DNA from 2 places in the Simiduia sp. 21SJ11W-1 genome. Region 1 is predicted to be linked to the other one. Evidence: predicted binding sites of a transcription regulator. Region 1 holds the regulator's gene; the other holds the start of a gene.
What was found. Region 1 encodes FliA, which starts transcription of late flagellar genes. Its sites were predicted from a motif close to TAAAGTTATNNNNNNNNCGGCCGATANCC; they were not measured.

Region 1 (8,353 bases):
CGCTGTGCGCAGGTTTTCTGCCATGTGTGGCAAATCTGTGTCTTGCTGAAAGGCACCATCGCCCTGCTCTTCACCGGTTTTTGGTGATTGGGTGTCTATAACTGACGGGTCGCTACTTAAACTGGGCTGCCCTACCTGAATGGGGTTGATTGTTTGAGACTGGAACTTGAATGTGCTCACTAAGGTATCTGAAAGCACGCGGTATTTGGTTTCCGATACCTGCGATACGGAATACATCACAACAAAAAACGCAAACAGTAGCGTGATGAAATCCGCGTAAGACACCAGCCAACGCTCGTGGTTTACTGCCAGTTGGGCCGGGCGTCTGCGAGGCATGTGACGTTGCGCCCTTACACCACATAGCCATTGAGTTTCATCTCAATGGCGCGGGGGTTTTCACCCTCGGCGATGGCAACAATGCCCTCGAGCAGCAGCTCGCGGTAACGGCTTTGCTCCTGCACACACATGGCAAGTTTATTGGCGATGGGTATCAGCAACAGGTTCGCCAGAGCTACTCCGTATATCGTGGCCACAAAGGCCACCGCAATGCCGGGGCCCAATTGCGAGGGGTCGGCAAGGTTTTGCATCACGGAAATCAGGCCCATTACCGCACCCAGAATACCAATAGTGGGCGCATAACCGCCCATGCTTTCATAAAATTTAACGGCGTCTACATCTCGCCCTTCAAGTAGAATCAGGTCGTTTTCCAATACCCGCCGGATATCTTCAGGCTCTGCGCCATCCACCAGCAGTTGCAGGCCTTTTCGTGAAAAGCTGTCGCGCTCTGTTTCAGATAGTGACTCCAACCCCAGTAAACCTTCTTTTCTGGCAGCCAAAGCCCACTTCACCACGCGCCTTACGCCTTCGCCAAAGGGCGTGGGGGGCGGGCTAAGCACCCAGGGCAACAAGCGCAATGAACGCGCCAAGCGCGCCTTGGGGGTTTGTAAAATGGCGGCCCCTACTGTGCCACCAATCACAATAATTGCCGCAGGGCCGTTGAGCAGGCTTGTCCAGGTGCCGCCCTCCAGAAAGTTTCCGCCAAGTAATGCAGCAAACCCTATGATCACGCCAATGATTGAGAGCACATCCATACTAGAGCTCCTCTACCATCAACTGGCTCATTTCACGCAGTTTCACCACACGGTCTGAAAGGCCTTCTCGCACCACGGCCTGGGGCATGCCGTAGATAACACAGCTGGCTTCATCTTGCGTCCATACCCGTGCGCCTGCGCGCTTCAGTAATTTCGCGCCGTCTTTACCGTCGCTGCCCATGCCCGTGAGCACTATGCCAAGCACCGTATCGCCGCGCACCTTTGCCGCACTGGCAAAGGTAATATCAACACAGGGTTTATAATTTACCCGATCATCGCCCTCGATAATTTGCACAGATCTGCCGGCGGGCGATTCCAGAATCATTTGCTTGCCCCCTGGCGCAAGCAGTGCAAGGCCCGGGCGCATTACATCACCTGTGGCTGCCTCTTTTACCGATATTTCGCACTGCTTATCTAACCGCTCTGCAAATGCGCGGGTAAAATTTTCCGGCATGTGGAGCACCAGTAAAATGGGCACAGGAAAGCTTGCCGGCAGCCGCTTTAACACATCGGTAATCGCCAGCGGGCCTCCGGTTGAAGCGCCGATCACCACCAACTTTATGCGGCCCTTAAGGGGTACCTGGGGCTTGGCCGCGGGCACAGCAGGCACAGGCGCCTGGTTTTTTGGCCGAGCGATGGCAATGATCTTTTGATAGAGTTTTTGCTTGAGGGTTTCAGAATCGCTTGAGACTTCCGAAAAATTCTTTGGCAAAAAATCAACTGCACCTGCCTCAAGGGCATCAAGGGTGGTGCGCGCACCTTCATAGGTGAGCGATGAAAACATCAAAATAGGTGTTGGGCGATCGCGCATGATTTGGCGCACGGCAGTGACGCCGTCCATCATGGGCATTTCGTAATCCATTGTGATGACATCGGGCTTTAAGGCATTGGCCTTCTCTATAGCCTCGCGCCCATTGGCGGCAACACCCACCACCGTTAACTGCGCATGGGCACCAATAATTTCTTTCAGGCGCTGCTGAAAGAAATTGGAATCGTCAACAATAAGTACTTTGATGGTCATAGGTGGCCACCCACAACCGGGCGGGCGTTTATAGGAATGGACTCTGTCTCAACTGCCAACCCCCACATGGTTTACCTTTTCTGGCCGGCGTACCGTTTCAGCATGCTCGGCACATCAAGAATCAAGGCGATGGTGCCATCCCCTGTGATGGTGGCGCCTGCCATGCCGGGTGTACCCTGCAGCATTTTACCCAGCGGCTTGATAACCACTTCTTCTTGGCCAATAAGCTGATCCACCACAAAACCTACCCGCTGCGTGCCTACGTTTACAATCACCACATGGGCCTCTTTAAGCTGTTCGCGCTTGCCGCCTTTTATTAGCCAGCGCTTGAGGTGGAAAACCGGCACGGCTTTTTCACGCACGGTTACGCACTCCTGGCCGTCTACCACGTTAATGCGCGTAAGATCCATGTGGAATATTTCGTTCACGCTAACCAGTGGCAAGGCGAAAGTTTGCTTGCCAAGCATAATCATCAAAGTTGGCATAATCGCTAGCGTGAGCGGCACCTTGATAATGATACGGGTGCCTTCATTCAGCTTTGATTGAATCTCTATCGAGCCGTTTAACTGGGTGATTTTGGTTTTCACCACATCCATGCCCACACCGCGGCCAGACACATCGGAAATTTCGGTTTTGGTGGAAAAACCCGGTGCAAAAATGAGCGCGAAGGCTTCGGGATCTGAAAGACGCTGGGCGGCGTCTTCATCCAGAATGCCCTTTTCCACGGCCTTTTCGCGCAGTTTTTCCGGGTCCATACCGCCGCCGTCATCAGTGATAGACAACAGAATATGATCGCCCTCTTGCTCGGCGGCGAGTATCACTTTACCTACCCGGGGCTTGCCCTTGGATTCGCGCACATCGGGCAACTCAATACCGTGATCTACCGAGTTGCGCACCAGGTGCACAAGCGGATCTGCCAGTGCCTCAACCAGGTTTTTATCCAGGTCTGTTTCTTCGCCTTGCAGTTCAAGGTTGATGTCTTTCTTAAGGGTGCGCGCCAAATCGCGTACCACCCGTGGGAAGCGCCCGAATACTTTCTTAATGGGCTGCATGCGGGTTTTCATCACCGAGGTTTGTAAATCCGCGGTGACCACATCCAGATTGCTGACCGCCTTGCTGAGCGCTTCATCGTTGGTGTTAAGCCCCAAACGTACAAGCCGGTTACGTACCAACACAAGTTCGCCCACCATGTTCATGATGTCATCCAGGCGCTGGGTATCTACCCGTACGGTTGTTTCCGCTGCCGGTGGCGGTGCTACATCTTTGGCAGCAGGCTTTGCCACAAGGGTTGCGGGCCCGGTAGCTGGTTTGGCAGCAGGTGCAGCTTTTGCCGGTTCCGGCTTGGGGCTTGGGGCTGGCGCTTGAGGCTTGGCCGCAGGCGCAGGTTTTGGTGCGGCCGGGCTAGCACTCGCGGCTGCCGCTGCGGCTTCCGCTGCAGTTGGCCCTTTACCTTTGCCGTGCAACTCATCCAGCAGCGCTTCAAATTCATCATCGGTAATCAGCTCGCCCGAGCCACCGCCAGCAGACGGTGCAGGCGCAGCCGGAGCAGGCGCTTTACCCGGCCCTTTTCCCTTACCGTGCAGCTGGTCCAGCAATGCATCAAATTCATCTTCGGTTATTTCATCACCCGAGGCAGAGGCCTGTGTGGGTGCAGGCGCGGGCGCAGCCTTCACGCTCGGGCCTTTGCCCTGCCCGTGCAACTCATCGAGCAGCGCTTCAAATTCATCGTCGGTTATATCGTCGCCACCACCGACAGCCGGGGCTGCCTGCGGCGCTGCAGCGGCAGCCGTGCCGGGCGGGTCGATTGCATCGAGCAACTCATTGAATTCGGCATCGGTAATGTCTTCACCGGGCGCGCCCTTGGTGGTTTCAGCGCTTGGCTCCGGGGCCTGCGCTTGCGGCGCGGGGGCTGCTGGCTCTGGTGCCGGATCGTTTAAATCTTCAAGGTTTACCAGCCGCTCTAGCTGATGAATCAAATCGGCGCTGGCAGGCGTTGGGGATTCGCGCTGCTGTACTTGATCAAACTGCAGATTTACGGCATCGAGCGCCTGTAACACGACGTCCATTAACTCTGGGGTAACCGCGCGTTTACCGGTGCGCAGTATGTCGAACAGGTTTTCGGTGACGTGGCAGCAATCTACCATGGCGCCAAGCTGCAGGAAGCCCGCACCGCCTTTTACGGTATGGAATCCACGGAATATAGCGTTTAGCAGATCTTTATCATCTGGCTGACGCTCCAGCTCAACGAGCTGTTCCGACAATTTTTCCAATATCTCCCCTGCTTCCACCAGGAAGTCTTGCAAGATATCTTCGTCATCGCCAAAACCCATTCAGCGCTCCTTAAACTGGCAGCCGTAACTCATCAAAAGCCGAGACTGGACAACAAATCGTCCACGTCGTCTTGGCCTGAAACCACATCTTCGCGCTTGTCGGCATGAATTTGTGGACCTTCGCCTACGGAACCTTTCGGCTCTTTGGCATCTATGTTATCGACGGGCTTTTGAATTCCTGTAATTTCTTCTACTTGCGCGGCAATGCGCATTAAATCCACCAGGCTGCCTTCTACCTCGGCAACGAGGTCCATCACCTTTTTGAGTACCTGGCCTGTGAGATCCTGATAGCCCTGTTCAAGAATGATGTCTTGCAAATTGGCGTTCAACGCACCGGCCCCGGTTTCCATTTGATCCAGAAAGGTTTCAATGCGGTGGTATAAATCCCTGAAGTCGTCTGCACTCAGTTCGCGTCGAATCAGCGCCTGCCACTGCGCCTTTAAGGCGCGGGCTTCGTTGCCTAGATCCATGGCTATCGGGGCCGAGGCCTCTACCTTATCCATGGTTTTATTGGCCGCATCCTGGGTAAGACGCAGCACATAATTGAGGCGATCGCTCGCATCTGTGAGGCTTTCATCCTGTGAAATGGGCGAATCGATATTGAAACTTCTGATTGCCGTATGCAGGCCGCGGGTAAGCTTGCCTACATTATTGAACAGGTGACGGTCGCGGCTTGCGATAATTTGCTCGATGAGCTGGGAGGCCTCGTCGAACTTATCGCCCTCAAGCTTTTCGATGAGCACTTTTGCACAATCGCGTAACTCAGCCACAAATTCCTGATTGGCCTTCTGGTCCACTTGGCTTTCCATGGGCACCCTTGATACTGTCTGTGTTATCCCACACGCTCAAAAATCTTGTCGATCTTCTCTTTGAGTACCTGTGCAGTGAAGGGTTTAACCACATAGCCACTGACACCCGCCTGGGCCGCTTCGATGATTTGGTCGCGCTTGGCCTCAGCGGTAACCATCAGTACAGGTAGCGATGCCAGCTTTTCATCGGCCCGCACTTGCTTTAGCAGTTCTATGCCGGTCATGCCCGGCATGTTCCAGTCTGTTACCAGGAAATCGAAGTCGCCGGCCTTAAGCATCGGCAGCGCTGTTGCTCCATCGTCGGCTTCCTGTGTATTGCTAAACCCCAGGTCGCGCAACAGGTTCTTGATGATGCGTCTCATGGTCGAGAAGTCATCAACAATCAGGATTTTCATGTTTTTGTCCAAAGCAACCTCCGTCGTAACTGCCGGACTCCGTTAATCTTCAGTCTAGTAGCTGGAATACTACTAGCCAGTTTTAGTCATAAAATTGGTCAATTAATTGCCGGCTGATCTATTCGCCCGCCGACGTCCAGCCGGAGAGCTTGGCCTTAAGCCTAGCAGCCGCCTGCGAATGTATTTGTGATACGCGCGATTCACTCACGCCCAGCACCTGGCCTATCTCCTTGAGGTTCAGCTCTTCGTCGTAATAAAGCGATAACACCAGTTGTTCCCTTTCGGGCAATTGGGTTATCGCCCGCGCCAGCGATTGCTTTAATGCATCGCGCTCGAAGGCATCTGTGGGGGCCTCAAGGCCAATGGTGGCGGGCTTGGTGGGGCCTGCATCGTCGTCTGTGGCCGATTCTTCATAGCTGAACAGGCGCGCACTGGTGGTGTCTTGCAAGATGGCGCGATATTCTTCAAGCGTCATCTCCAGGGCTTCGGCTATTTCTTTTTCGCCGGCTTCACGGCCAAGGCGGGCCTCCAGCTCGCCAATGGCCTGGGTAATTTTGCGGGCATTTCTGTGAACAGATCTTGGAACCCAGTCACCCTTGCGGGTTTCATCCATGATGGCGCCGCGAATGCGAATGCCGGCATAGGTTTCAAAGCTTGCGCCCTTTGAGGCGTCAAACTTCTGCGAGGCCTCTATCAGGCCGATCATGCCGGCCTGGATCAAATCTTCTACGAGCACACTGGCAGGCATGCGTAGCATCAAATGGTAGGCAATACGTTTAACCAGCGGCGCATAGTCTTCAATGCGGATCTGCTCACCAGATTGTCGGCTGGTCTGGTCATACATGGCTAATCCTTCTACTGCGGCCATTATTAGGCACCTACTTCGGGGCTTTCCAGCAGGCGTTCCACAAAGAACTCCAGGTTTCCTGTGGCGGCCTTCGGCAAGGGCCATTGCGCCACCCGCTCGGCCAGGGCGCGTATGGCACTTGAGGCCTTGGCTTGCGGCGCGTATTCCACCAGTGCGCGCTGGTGCTGAACGGCCTTGCGCACGCTTTCATCGAAGGGAATAGCCCCCTCGAATTGCAGCGCCACATCCAGAAATTTATCGCACACCTGCTGTAAGCGATGGACAAGCTTTTTGCCCTCCGTCGATGTGCGGGTCATGTTGGCCACCACCCTGAAACGCTGCATGCCGGCATCTTTGTGGAGCAGCTTAATGAGCGCGTAGGCATCGGTAACCGACGACGGTTCATCACACACCACCACCAGCGCCTCGTTGGCCGCGCGCACAAAACTCACCACGGTATCGCTAATGCCGGCGGCGGTATCTATTACCAACACATCCAGCTGGTCTGAGATATCGCTGAAAGCGCGAATTAAGGCGCCATGCTGTTGACGGCTCAAGCTCGCCATTTGTTGCACGCCAGAAGACGCAGGCACTATGCGAATGCCGCCCGGGCCCTTGATCAGTACATCGCGCAGGCTGCAATCACCCGACAGCACATCGGCCAGGGTTTTCTCGGCTCGAATGCCCAGTAGCACATCCACGTTAGCCAGGCCCAGGTCGGCATCGAGCAACATGACGCGCCGGCCCAGCTGGGCCAGTGCAATACTCATATTGACGGATATGTTGCTTTTGCCAACGCCGCCTTTGCCGCCGGTTACGGCGATCACTTGAACTGGATGGTGGCCCATGCGTGCTCCCACAATAAAACCTGCATTGATTATAGTTGCTCGGCCTGAACCTGCAGGCCGGCTTTAGCGGCTTGCACTCCAACGCCATAAGAACCCACGGGAACCGGGTTTTTGGCGGCTTTGGCCACCAGTTGATGCCCCTTGGCAACCTGGATATCTGCCGGTATTTCCTGGCCATCGGTGGTGTAGGCCAACGGCAAGCGATGTGCCAACAACATGCCCATGGCTTCACCGAGCGACGGCGTTTCATCCAATTTGGTAAGCACCGTGGCAACCGGGTGGGCCGCGCCGTATGCGTGGCAGCTGGCTTTCAGCATTTGCGCCTGGCTGTTTGCCGCCAACACCAGCAAGCTGTTTACCTTGCCGGCCTCGCGCAGCTGCGCAAGCTGCTGCTTCAGACGCGGGTCGCCATGGCGCAGGCCTGCGGTATCAATAAGCACCAGGCGCTTGTGGCTCAGGTTCACCAGTATTTGTTCAAGCGACTCGCCTTCCCCTACCACTTTTACCGGCACCTTAAGCAAACGGCCAAGCGAGGTAATTTGCTCATGGGCGGCCAGGCGGAAGTTATCTGTGGTTACCAGCGCAAGGGATTGTGGGCCGTGGGCCAATACATGGCGCACGGCTAATTTTGCAAGGGTTGTGGTCTTGCCCACGCCTGTAGGGCCCACAAAGGCATAAACGCCACCATTGGCCACCACATCGCGCCCGGCTGTTGGCAACCTTTGGGATAACAAGGCCAAAGCCTCGGCCCAGGCCTTATCGGGCGCGTGATCGCCATCTACCGCCGCGGCTATGCGCTCACATTGAAAGGCCGGCAAGCCCAGCCCTGCAAGCTTGTGCACTACCGGGTTATTAGACAAGGAGCCTGCGCGATTTGATTGATCTAATTGCTGTTTTAACAGCGTGCGCATTTCGCTCAGCTCCGCATGCAAGCGGGCCATTTCATTTGCCTGCAAGGTTTGTGCGGGCGTGGGCTCGGCATTTGGCGCAACGCCAGACTTGGCGCTCGGCT
Region 2 (8,353 bases), 1.3 Mb from region 1:
AACCGTAAGAATGAAACCGCCGTAGAACCAGTTGGCTACATAAATGTGCTCAACCTTGCGCTTGACGATGGTGCCGAAGAATACGATGGCGTAAGAGATCCACACCAGCGCAATCAGGATATCGATGGGCCACTCAAGTTCGGCGTATTCCTTACTGGAGGTTAAGCCCATGGGCAGGGTGATGGCCGCCGCCACAATAACCGCTTGCCAGCCCCAGAAGGTAAAGGGAATTAACCACCCACCCCATAGCTTGGCCTGACAGGTACGCTGAACCACATAGTAGGAGGTACCAAACAGGGCGCAGCCACCAAAGGCGAAAATCACCGCATTGGTATGCAATGGGCGCAAACGGCCGAAGTGTGTGTAAGGTTGGAAGAGGTCATTCAGTTCTGGCCATACCAGCTGCGCTGCAATCAGCACGCCGACGCCCATACCAACAATACCCCAGACGACGGTCATGATGGCAAATTGCCGCACAACCTTATAGTTATAGGCTGGATGTTCTCCAGCGGCTGAGTGACTACTCATAGTGAAGTTCCCAAAGTCTCAGAGCTAAATAAAAACTGTTCGCAAGCCTTCAATCAACACACGCTGCCGCGCAGGGGTTATTGATGCACTGCCCGCAAGAGACACAGCGCCGGCGAGTGCCGGCGCAGGTCGTATATTTTGATGACACCGTAAAAAACCAAAGTTTAGGACAACTTAGGGATTATGGCTGCTGTTTAGCGCAACTTACGGCCTTTACCTGCCGCAATACGCATGCGCAGGGCGTTCAATTTGATGAAGCCTTCGGCATCTTGCTGGTTGTAAGCACCGGCATCGTCTTCGAAAGTGGCGATCTTACCATCAAACAAGCTGTCGTCTGAACGGCGCCCGGCAATGCTGACGTTGCCTTTGTACAACTTCACCCGCACTTCGCCGTTGACTACCTGCTGGGATTCATCGATGGCCGTTTGCAGCATCTGGCGCTCCGGGCTCCACCAGTAACCGTTGTAAATCATCTCGGCGTAGCGCGGCATCATGGCATCTTTCAAGTGGGCCACTTCGCGATCCAGTGTCAGCGATTCAATGGCGCGGTGCGCCTTCAGCAAGATGGTGCCGCCGGGGGTTTCGTAGCAGCCACGGGATTTCATGCCCACGTAGCGGTTTTCCACGATATCCAGCCGGCCAATGCCGTTGGCACCGCCCACTTTGTTCAGGTATTCCAGCACTGTGGCCGGGCTCATATCCTGGCCGTTGATGGCCACCACATCGCCGTGCTTGTAGGTCAGGGTCACGTAGGTGGCTTCATCGGGCGCCGCCTCCGGCGACACAGACCAACGCCACATGGCTTCTTCGGCCTCTTCCCATGGGTCTTCAAGCATGCCGCCCTCATAGGAGATGTGCAGCAGGTTGGCGTCCATGGAGTAAGGAGACTTGGTTTTTTGCTTGGCGTAATCCACGGGGATATTGTGCTGCTCGCAATAGGCCATCAGCTTCTCGCGGGAGTTCAGATCCCATTCACGCCAGGGCGCAATCACTTTGATGCCGGGCTTTAATGCATAGGCGCCAAGTTCGAAGCGCACCTGGTCGTTACCCTTGCCCGTGGCACCGTGCGAAATGGCATCGGCGCCGGTTTCGTTGGCAATTTCCACCAAACGCTTGGCAATCAACGGCCGCGCAATTGACGTACCCAACAGGTACTCGCCTTCGTAAATGGTGTTGGCGCGGAACATGGGGAAGACGTAATCGCGCACGAATTCTTCGCGCAAATCTTCAATATAGATTTCTTTGATACCCATGGCTTTCGCCTTGGCGCGCGCAGGTTCTACTTCTTCGCCCTGGCCGATGTCGGCGGTGAAGGTCACCACTTCACAGTCGTAAGTTTCCTGCAACCATTTGGCAATTACAGATGTATCAAGGCCGCCCGAGTATGCGAGCACTACCTTTTTTAACGACGCCATAGTTTTCTCCATTCACCTGCTGCGCGGACGCCACACGCAATAAAAGCGCGCGTGACGTGAAAAGTCGGGCGCGAATTGTATAGGGTTTGCCAGTTAAATCACAGAGCTTGCGCGGGCCTATCACAGGTTTTTAAGGGTTTGCAGCCAAATCGGGGGCCGCATCGCGATCCACACGCACGGTAACGCGGCGGTTTTGTGCGCGCCCTTTGCGCGTTTGATTGCTGGTAATGGGGTAGCGCTCGCCGTGCCAGCGCACGGTGAGTTTTGCCTCAGGCACACCCTGGGCCATTAAAAACTGGTGCACCGATTCTGCCCGCCGCTTTGATAACTCCAGGTTATCTTCGCGCAGGCCTTTACTGTCGGTATGGCCATCAATGTAGAGGTGGGTAATTTTCGGATCGGCCAGCACATACACCGCTATGTTGCGCAGCTTGCGCTTTTCGGCATTGGGAAAGTCATCACCAGAGGAGGGAAAGTACACGGCCGTGCGCGCTATCTGGTCGTAGTTTACCGGCAGCAAGTCCACCAGGCATTTCAGATACTGCTGGTAGGCCTCCTGGAAATTCACTGGCGAGAGCGCAATGCGCGACGATTCAGTAGCGCCGTACCAGGGGTAGCGAGTAACCACCAACTCACGCCCGGCGTGCAGCTCTGTAAGGGCGCGATTGGATAAACCACTGCCCAAACTCACGGGCTGGTGGCCTTGTGTCACGGGCACCAGGCCCAAATCGATGTCTGCCATTTTCGGGCGCCACACGGGTGCGCGGGCCGTTAATCGGGCCTTGCCGGTTTTGAGCCTGGGGGTATCCGAGTGCAGCTGCATGGCCAGCCGCTCACCGGCGCGGTGATAAAACCCCGCCTCCCCGTAGAAAGGGATCTCTTGGTGCAGGGAGCAGGCAAAAATCGAGCTTTCAACCGTCCAGACGCTTTTATCCATGGGCGGCGTGTATTCGGTGGCCCAGGCACCCGGGAGCTGCAGCGCGCACGCGCCGAGCGCCGCCATCAACCACCGCCATCTTCTGCCCACCGCCATGTAAACCCTCCAAGCGCGCTATTATTGCAATTCAACACTTGGGTTATCGGCCTTAAGCTTTGGCCCTTGAGTCGAAATTAACGGCTATTTTAGGTAGGATGCGCGCCATCTGCCGCCCGGCATACCGCTCAACACAGGAAGCCCCATGACCCAGCAGCTCACCCTCACCCGCCCAGACGACTGGCACATCCACCTGCGCGACGGCGATCAGCTTGCCACCACCGTGCCCGATGCCGCCCGTTATTTCGGCCGCGCCATCATCATGCCGAACCTGGTGCCACCGGTGATGAATGCCGAGCAGGCCTTAAGCTACCGCGCGCGCATCCTGCAACACCGCCCCGCCGGGCGCCAGTTTGAGCCGCTGATGGTGCTCTACCTCACCGATAACACCACCGCTGCCGATATTGTAGAAGCCCGTGCAGCCGGCGTTGTGGCCGCCAAGCTCTACCCGGCCGGCGCCACCACCAACTCCGACTCCGGCGTGACCGCCATCGACAAGATTTACCCCGTGCTTGAAGCCATGGAAAAGAGCGGCATGTTGCTGCTGGTGCACGGCGAGGTAACCGATAACCACATCGATATTTTCGACCGTGAAAAAGCCTTCATAGATCGCACCCTGACGCCCCTGCGCGCGCGCCTGCCGGGCCTGAAAATTGTGATGGAGCACATCACCACCGGCGATGCCGCGCAATTTGTGGCCGAGGCCTCAGACCTCACCGCTGCAACCATTACCGCGCATCACCTGCTGTATAACCGCAACCATATGCTCGCCGGTGGCATTCGCCCGCACTACTACTGCCTGCCCATTCTCAAGCGCAACGAGCACCAGCAAGCGCTGATTAACGCCGCCACCAGTGGCAATGGCCGGTTTTTTCTGGGCACAGATTCCGCCCCCCACGCCCGTGAAAAGAAAGAGGCCGCCTGCGGCTGTGCCGGCGCCTACACGGCCTACGCCGCCCTAGAAATGTACGCCGAAGCCTTCGAGGCCGCCGGCGCGCTGGATAAGTTAGAAGGCTTTGCCAGCCACTTCGGGCCTGACTTTTATGGCCTGACGCGCAATACTGATACCATCACGCTCGTGAAAACGCCCTGGCAGGCACCTGAGAGCCTGCCCATGGCCGGCAGCCAGCTGATCCCGCTGCGCGCAGGCGAAACCCTGCAATGGCGTGTAGCCCCCTCTGAATAAGGCGACCTATTTGTGAACCCGGCTGAACCCTCCAGCTCACCCAAATCCCTGCTGGCTCAACGCTTTCGCGGCTTCCTACCCGTAGTGGTAGACGTAGAAACCGGCGGCTTTAACGCCGCCACCGATGCCCTGCTAGAAATTGCCGCGGTTACCCTGCGCATGGATGACAACGGCATTTTGCACCGCGACCAAACTTTCGATTTCCATGTAGACCCCTTTGAAGGGGCCAATGTGGAGCAATCGGCCCTGGACTTCACCGGCATCGACATCGACAACCGCGACGCCCTGCCAGAAGAAATCGCCATTCCGGATTTGTTTAAATCCATTCGCCGGGCCGTAAAAGATAACGGCTGCACCCGCGCGGTGGTGGTGGGCCACAACGCCCATTTCGACCTGGGCTTTGTGAATGCCGCCGCCAATCGCTGCGACGCCAAGCGCAACCCCTTCCACCCCTTCTCCTGCTTTGATACCGCCACCCTTTCAGGCCTGGCCTTTGGGCACACGGTGCTGGCGAAAACCTGCCAGATTGCCGGCATCGAATTTTCCAATTCAGCCGCCCACTCCGCCGCTTACGACGCCGAGAAAACCGCCGACCTGTTTTGTATGATCGTCAATCGCTGGAAGGAGCTGGGTGGCTGGCAGGGTTTGCCTGTGGATCTGCAGGCACCCGTCGAACCCTAACTGTATGCCGCAACGTCTGGTCGCTTACAGCTCACGGGCTGTAAGCGTTTGCGTGCGCAGGGCGTTAAGGGGGAATTGCGGCCGATTGAGGATGCCTTGGCCCACCTATCAATGGGCGCGGCGCAGGTTACTAATGGGCGGGGCGCAAGTTACTAAAGGGTGAGGTGCAAGCTACGCCTGTTTACACGTGCTTTGGCGCAAGCCAAGGGTGTGTTGGCGCGAGCAATATTGGGTGCTTACACACCCACGAGGGCTTTATTCGTCAGCTTCCAAGCGCAGGCACAGCCAGTAAAAACAGTGAGTGTCGTAACCGGCATCCACGGGTTGATCGGGTGCTATTTCACGGGGGTCGAGCATGCCGTCGCCATTGGCGTCGATGCTTGAGAACTGGCCCAAAAAGGTGCTGTATTCGGCCTCGGTGACTTCGCCGTTTTTATCTTGATCGAGCTTGTTAAAGCGGGCTTTCAGCAACAAGGTGCGGCGCGCGGCATCTATCTGCTCGTACTCATCAAAGCTCACACCGCCCGAGGTATTGAGATCCATCAGGCGGAAGATATCGAGCTTTTTCGCGCTGATCTCCTCTTGCGAGATACGGGTATCACCGTTGAGATCGTACTTGGCCAATAGCCAACTGGAGTTTTCAGTATTGCCAGACTGTGCCTGCACGCCGGCAACACACCCAAGGCACATCAAACATAAGAGAAACTGCTTCATAACAACCGCCGTATTAATGTTTATTGTCGGGCGATCCGTCGCTGTTGGCGTTGAGCCAATCCGAAGCTCAATTTAATCAATAAGCCAGTCACATTAACGAATAACCGGTCACATAACAGCCCTTGGTATAGATAAATTCGAAATATGAACTAAAGTACCAATAACAAATGGTTCAGTTTCTTGCACTTTCCCTCACCGGTTGGAGTACCAGCGTACCTCCTGGGCGTGCTTGTCTACCAGCTCCACCACATCCAGCACCAGGGCAAACAGCGCCATGCGCACCAGCACACCGTTGTCTGTTTGGCGGAAAATCGCAAGATTCGGGTTGCTGTTGAGGTCGTTATCCAGCTCGTTGGCCTCTGCGCGGGAATCCCTGGGCAGCGGGTGCATGATGACGGTATTGGGCTCGCAGAACTGGGTGTAGATCTGCTGATTCAGGCGAAAGCGGCCACGGTAGAGGTCGGCCTCTTGCTTGGAGGCAAAGCGCTCCTCCTGAATACGGGTGGAATAGGCAATATCCACCTTGCTGATACTGGCTGTGAGCTCATCGGTAACCACCACCTGGTGGCCGGCCTTGCGCATCAGCTCTACCAGATACTCGGGCATGGCAAGCTCCGCAGGCGACACCAGGGTGACATGCAATTGATCATAAAGTGCCAGCAGCCGGCACAGCGAGTGCACCGTGCGGCCATGCTTCAAATCGCCGATCATGGCGATGCGCAGGCCGTTTAAGCCCTTGCCCTTGGCCGCCATCTCCTTGCGAATGGTGTACAAATCCAGCAGCGCCTGGCTCGGGTGCTCGTTAGAGCCATCGCCACCGTTGATTACCGGCACCCGGCTGGCCTCGGCAAACTCTGCCACCGAGCCATTTTGCGGGTGGCGCATGCAAATTACATCGCTGTAGCCCGAGAGCACGCGCGCGGTATCGTAAAGCGACTCGCCCTTGGCAATGGCCGAGCTTTCAAAGCCCGTGGTTTCGCGCACCTCACCGCCCAGCAGGTTAAAGGCGCAGCCGAAGCTCACCCGCGTGCGGGTACTGGGCTCGAAAAACATATTGCCCAAAATCGCGCCTTCCAGCACCCGGGTTACCCGCCGGCGGCTGGCGTAGGGCTCCATGGCATCGGCCACGCGGAAGATCCGCTCGATGTCGGGGCGTTCAAACTGGTCAATAGAGAGAATATGGGAGCCGGTAAAATCCACGCGAACCTCAAGACAGGGAAACAGACGCCGATATTTTAGCGGTCAGGCCCTGTAAGCGCTACGCTTATAGTGCGCCGGGCGCAGCGAACCAAAGAAACAATACTCCAGCCGAAGAGGAACTTGCGTGGTAAACCACAGCCCCGAAACCCTGGTTAAATATTGCTCAGTAGCCACCGCCACAAAAATATTGGAGAGCCAGAGCTTGCGCTGGAGCGCGCCCAATTTATACGGCGACCCCTTCGAGCTGAATCATTTAACGGCCCTGAATTTCGACCCGCAATCCATTTTAAATGCCGCCATCCAGGCGGCAACTGCAATGATCTTTGCCAAAGACGAACCCCGCGGGAGCGCGCCGCTGGCGGTTGTGATTCGCCGCTGGCGCGATGAAGAGCGCTTTCAGTCCCCCGATGAAGCGCTGGATGTGCTGCGTGAGCTGCTCTCGCAAATGGTGGATAACCGCCTGCAAGCGCTCGACACCCTCATGGCCGACTGGCGGAAATTCTGCCGCACCCTGCGCGTGTGCAGCTTTACCGCAAAGCCCGACAACCTGGCCGCCTGGACCCACTACGGCGATCACCACCGCGGCGTTGCCATTCGCATGCAGTGCGGCGAGTTCACCTCGCTCACCAAGCCCCGGCAGGTTACCTACCGCCCCCAGCGCCCGGAAATCACCACCATGCAAGAGCAACTGGCGGTGGTACTCACCAACCAGGATTTTAAAGCGCAAGATCACTTTTTCGAAAAGTTCACCAACAAAGCCGTAAACTTTGCCCATGAAAACGAGTGGCGCTGTTTCCGCCAGGTGAAAGATGAAATAGGCCCGGAGGCCAAGCCCGAGCAAAGCTGGTTTGACGATGTGAAATTTGAGCGCAGCGATATCACCGCCGTTTACTTTGGCGCCCTCACCGATCCGAAAGTAATGCGCGACATCTACGCCCTGGTGCAAGAAAAATACAGCCAGGCAAAAGTATTCCAGGCCAAGTCTACACCTGGCAAATACGACATAGAATTCAATCGCATCACCAGGTAGCGCAAACGGGCCGGCTGTTTACACCGGCCCGTCACCATTTACATCAGCCCGGCACCATAGGCTTCCAGACTATCCACAATGGCTTGGTCGCGCTCGCTGAGTTCAGGCCTTGCGCGCAGGCGCTCAAGCGTTTCAATAAAATCATCCAGCACCACAGAGGCACCCGCCTCCGGATTGGTTAGCCGCTCGTACACCTGCTCTTGCCACCACAGCTGCTCATCGGGGGTTAAGGTCTCGGGAAAGTGGCGCGCGCGGTAGCGCCGCAAAATGGCATTTAAGCGCGCATCTTTAAATTCGATGGCCGCCAGCTGCTCTGGCGCCGCTTCACGCACGCGCGTCATGAGCGCGCGATCTTCATTGGGAATGAAGCCGCCGTAGAGTTGCTGCTCGGGATCTGCACTCGGCGGAAATTCCCGCCCGGAAAACACCTGGCGTAGCTTTTCATTCAGCTCTGCACTTTTTAACTGCGCCCAATGGCGCTCGCAATCGCCGCGGTTTATGTGCAGCCGCTCAGCCACGGGCGCAGTTAACATCGAAAGCGGCGCGAGCATGGGGCTTTTATTGGC

Region 2: the regulator FliA is predicted to act here: its motif matches at 6,765-6,793, upstream of L1F30_RS13860 (DUF2971 domain-containing protein).

Annotation. Positions count from the first base shown of each region.
Region 1 covers NZ_CP090959.1:1,853,564-1,861,916, reverse strand. Annotated here, with positions in the region: gene motD (flagellar motor protein MotD) at 1-336, opposite strand, end outside; gene L1F30_RS08215 (flagellar motor protein) at 351-1,091, opposite strand; gene L1F30_RS08210 (chemotaxis response regulator protein-glutamate methylesterase) at 1,093-2,112, opposite strand; gene L1F30_RS08205 (chemotaxis protein CheA) at 2,184-4,442, opposite strand; gene L1F30_RS08200 (protein phosphatase CheZ) at 4,475-5,251, opposite strand; gene cheY (chemotaxis response regulator CheY) at 5,275-5,658, opposite strand; gene L1F30_RS08190 (RNA polymerase sigma factor FliA) at 5,765-6,514, opposite strand; gene L1F30_RS08185 (MinD/ParA family protein) at 6,517-7,341, opposite strand; gene flhF (flagellar biosynthesis protein FlhF) at 7,371-8,353, opposite strand, start outside.
Region 2 covers NZ_CP090959.1:3,170,452-3,178,804, forward strand. Annotated here, with positions in the region: gene ccoN (cytochrome-c oxidase, cbb3-type subunit I) at 1-528, opposite strand, end outside; gene L1F30_RS13830 (argininosuccinate synthase) at 723-1,943, opposite strand; gene L1F30_RS13835 (OmpA family protein) at 2,074-2,946, opposite strand; gene pyrC (dihydroorotase) at 3,122-4,162, shown strand; gene rnt (ribonuclease T) at 4,175-4,843, shown strand; gene L1F30_RS13850 (EF-hand domain-containing protein) at 5,099-5,557, opposite strand; gene L1F30_RS13855 (aspartate carbamoyltransferase) at 5,750-6,757, opposite strand; gene L1F30_RS13860 (DUF2971 domain-containing protein) at 6,882-7,787, shown strand; gene sbcB (exodeoxyribonuclease I) at 7,826-8,353, opposite strand, start outside.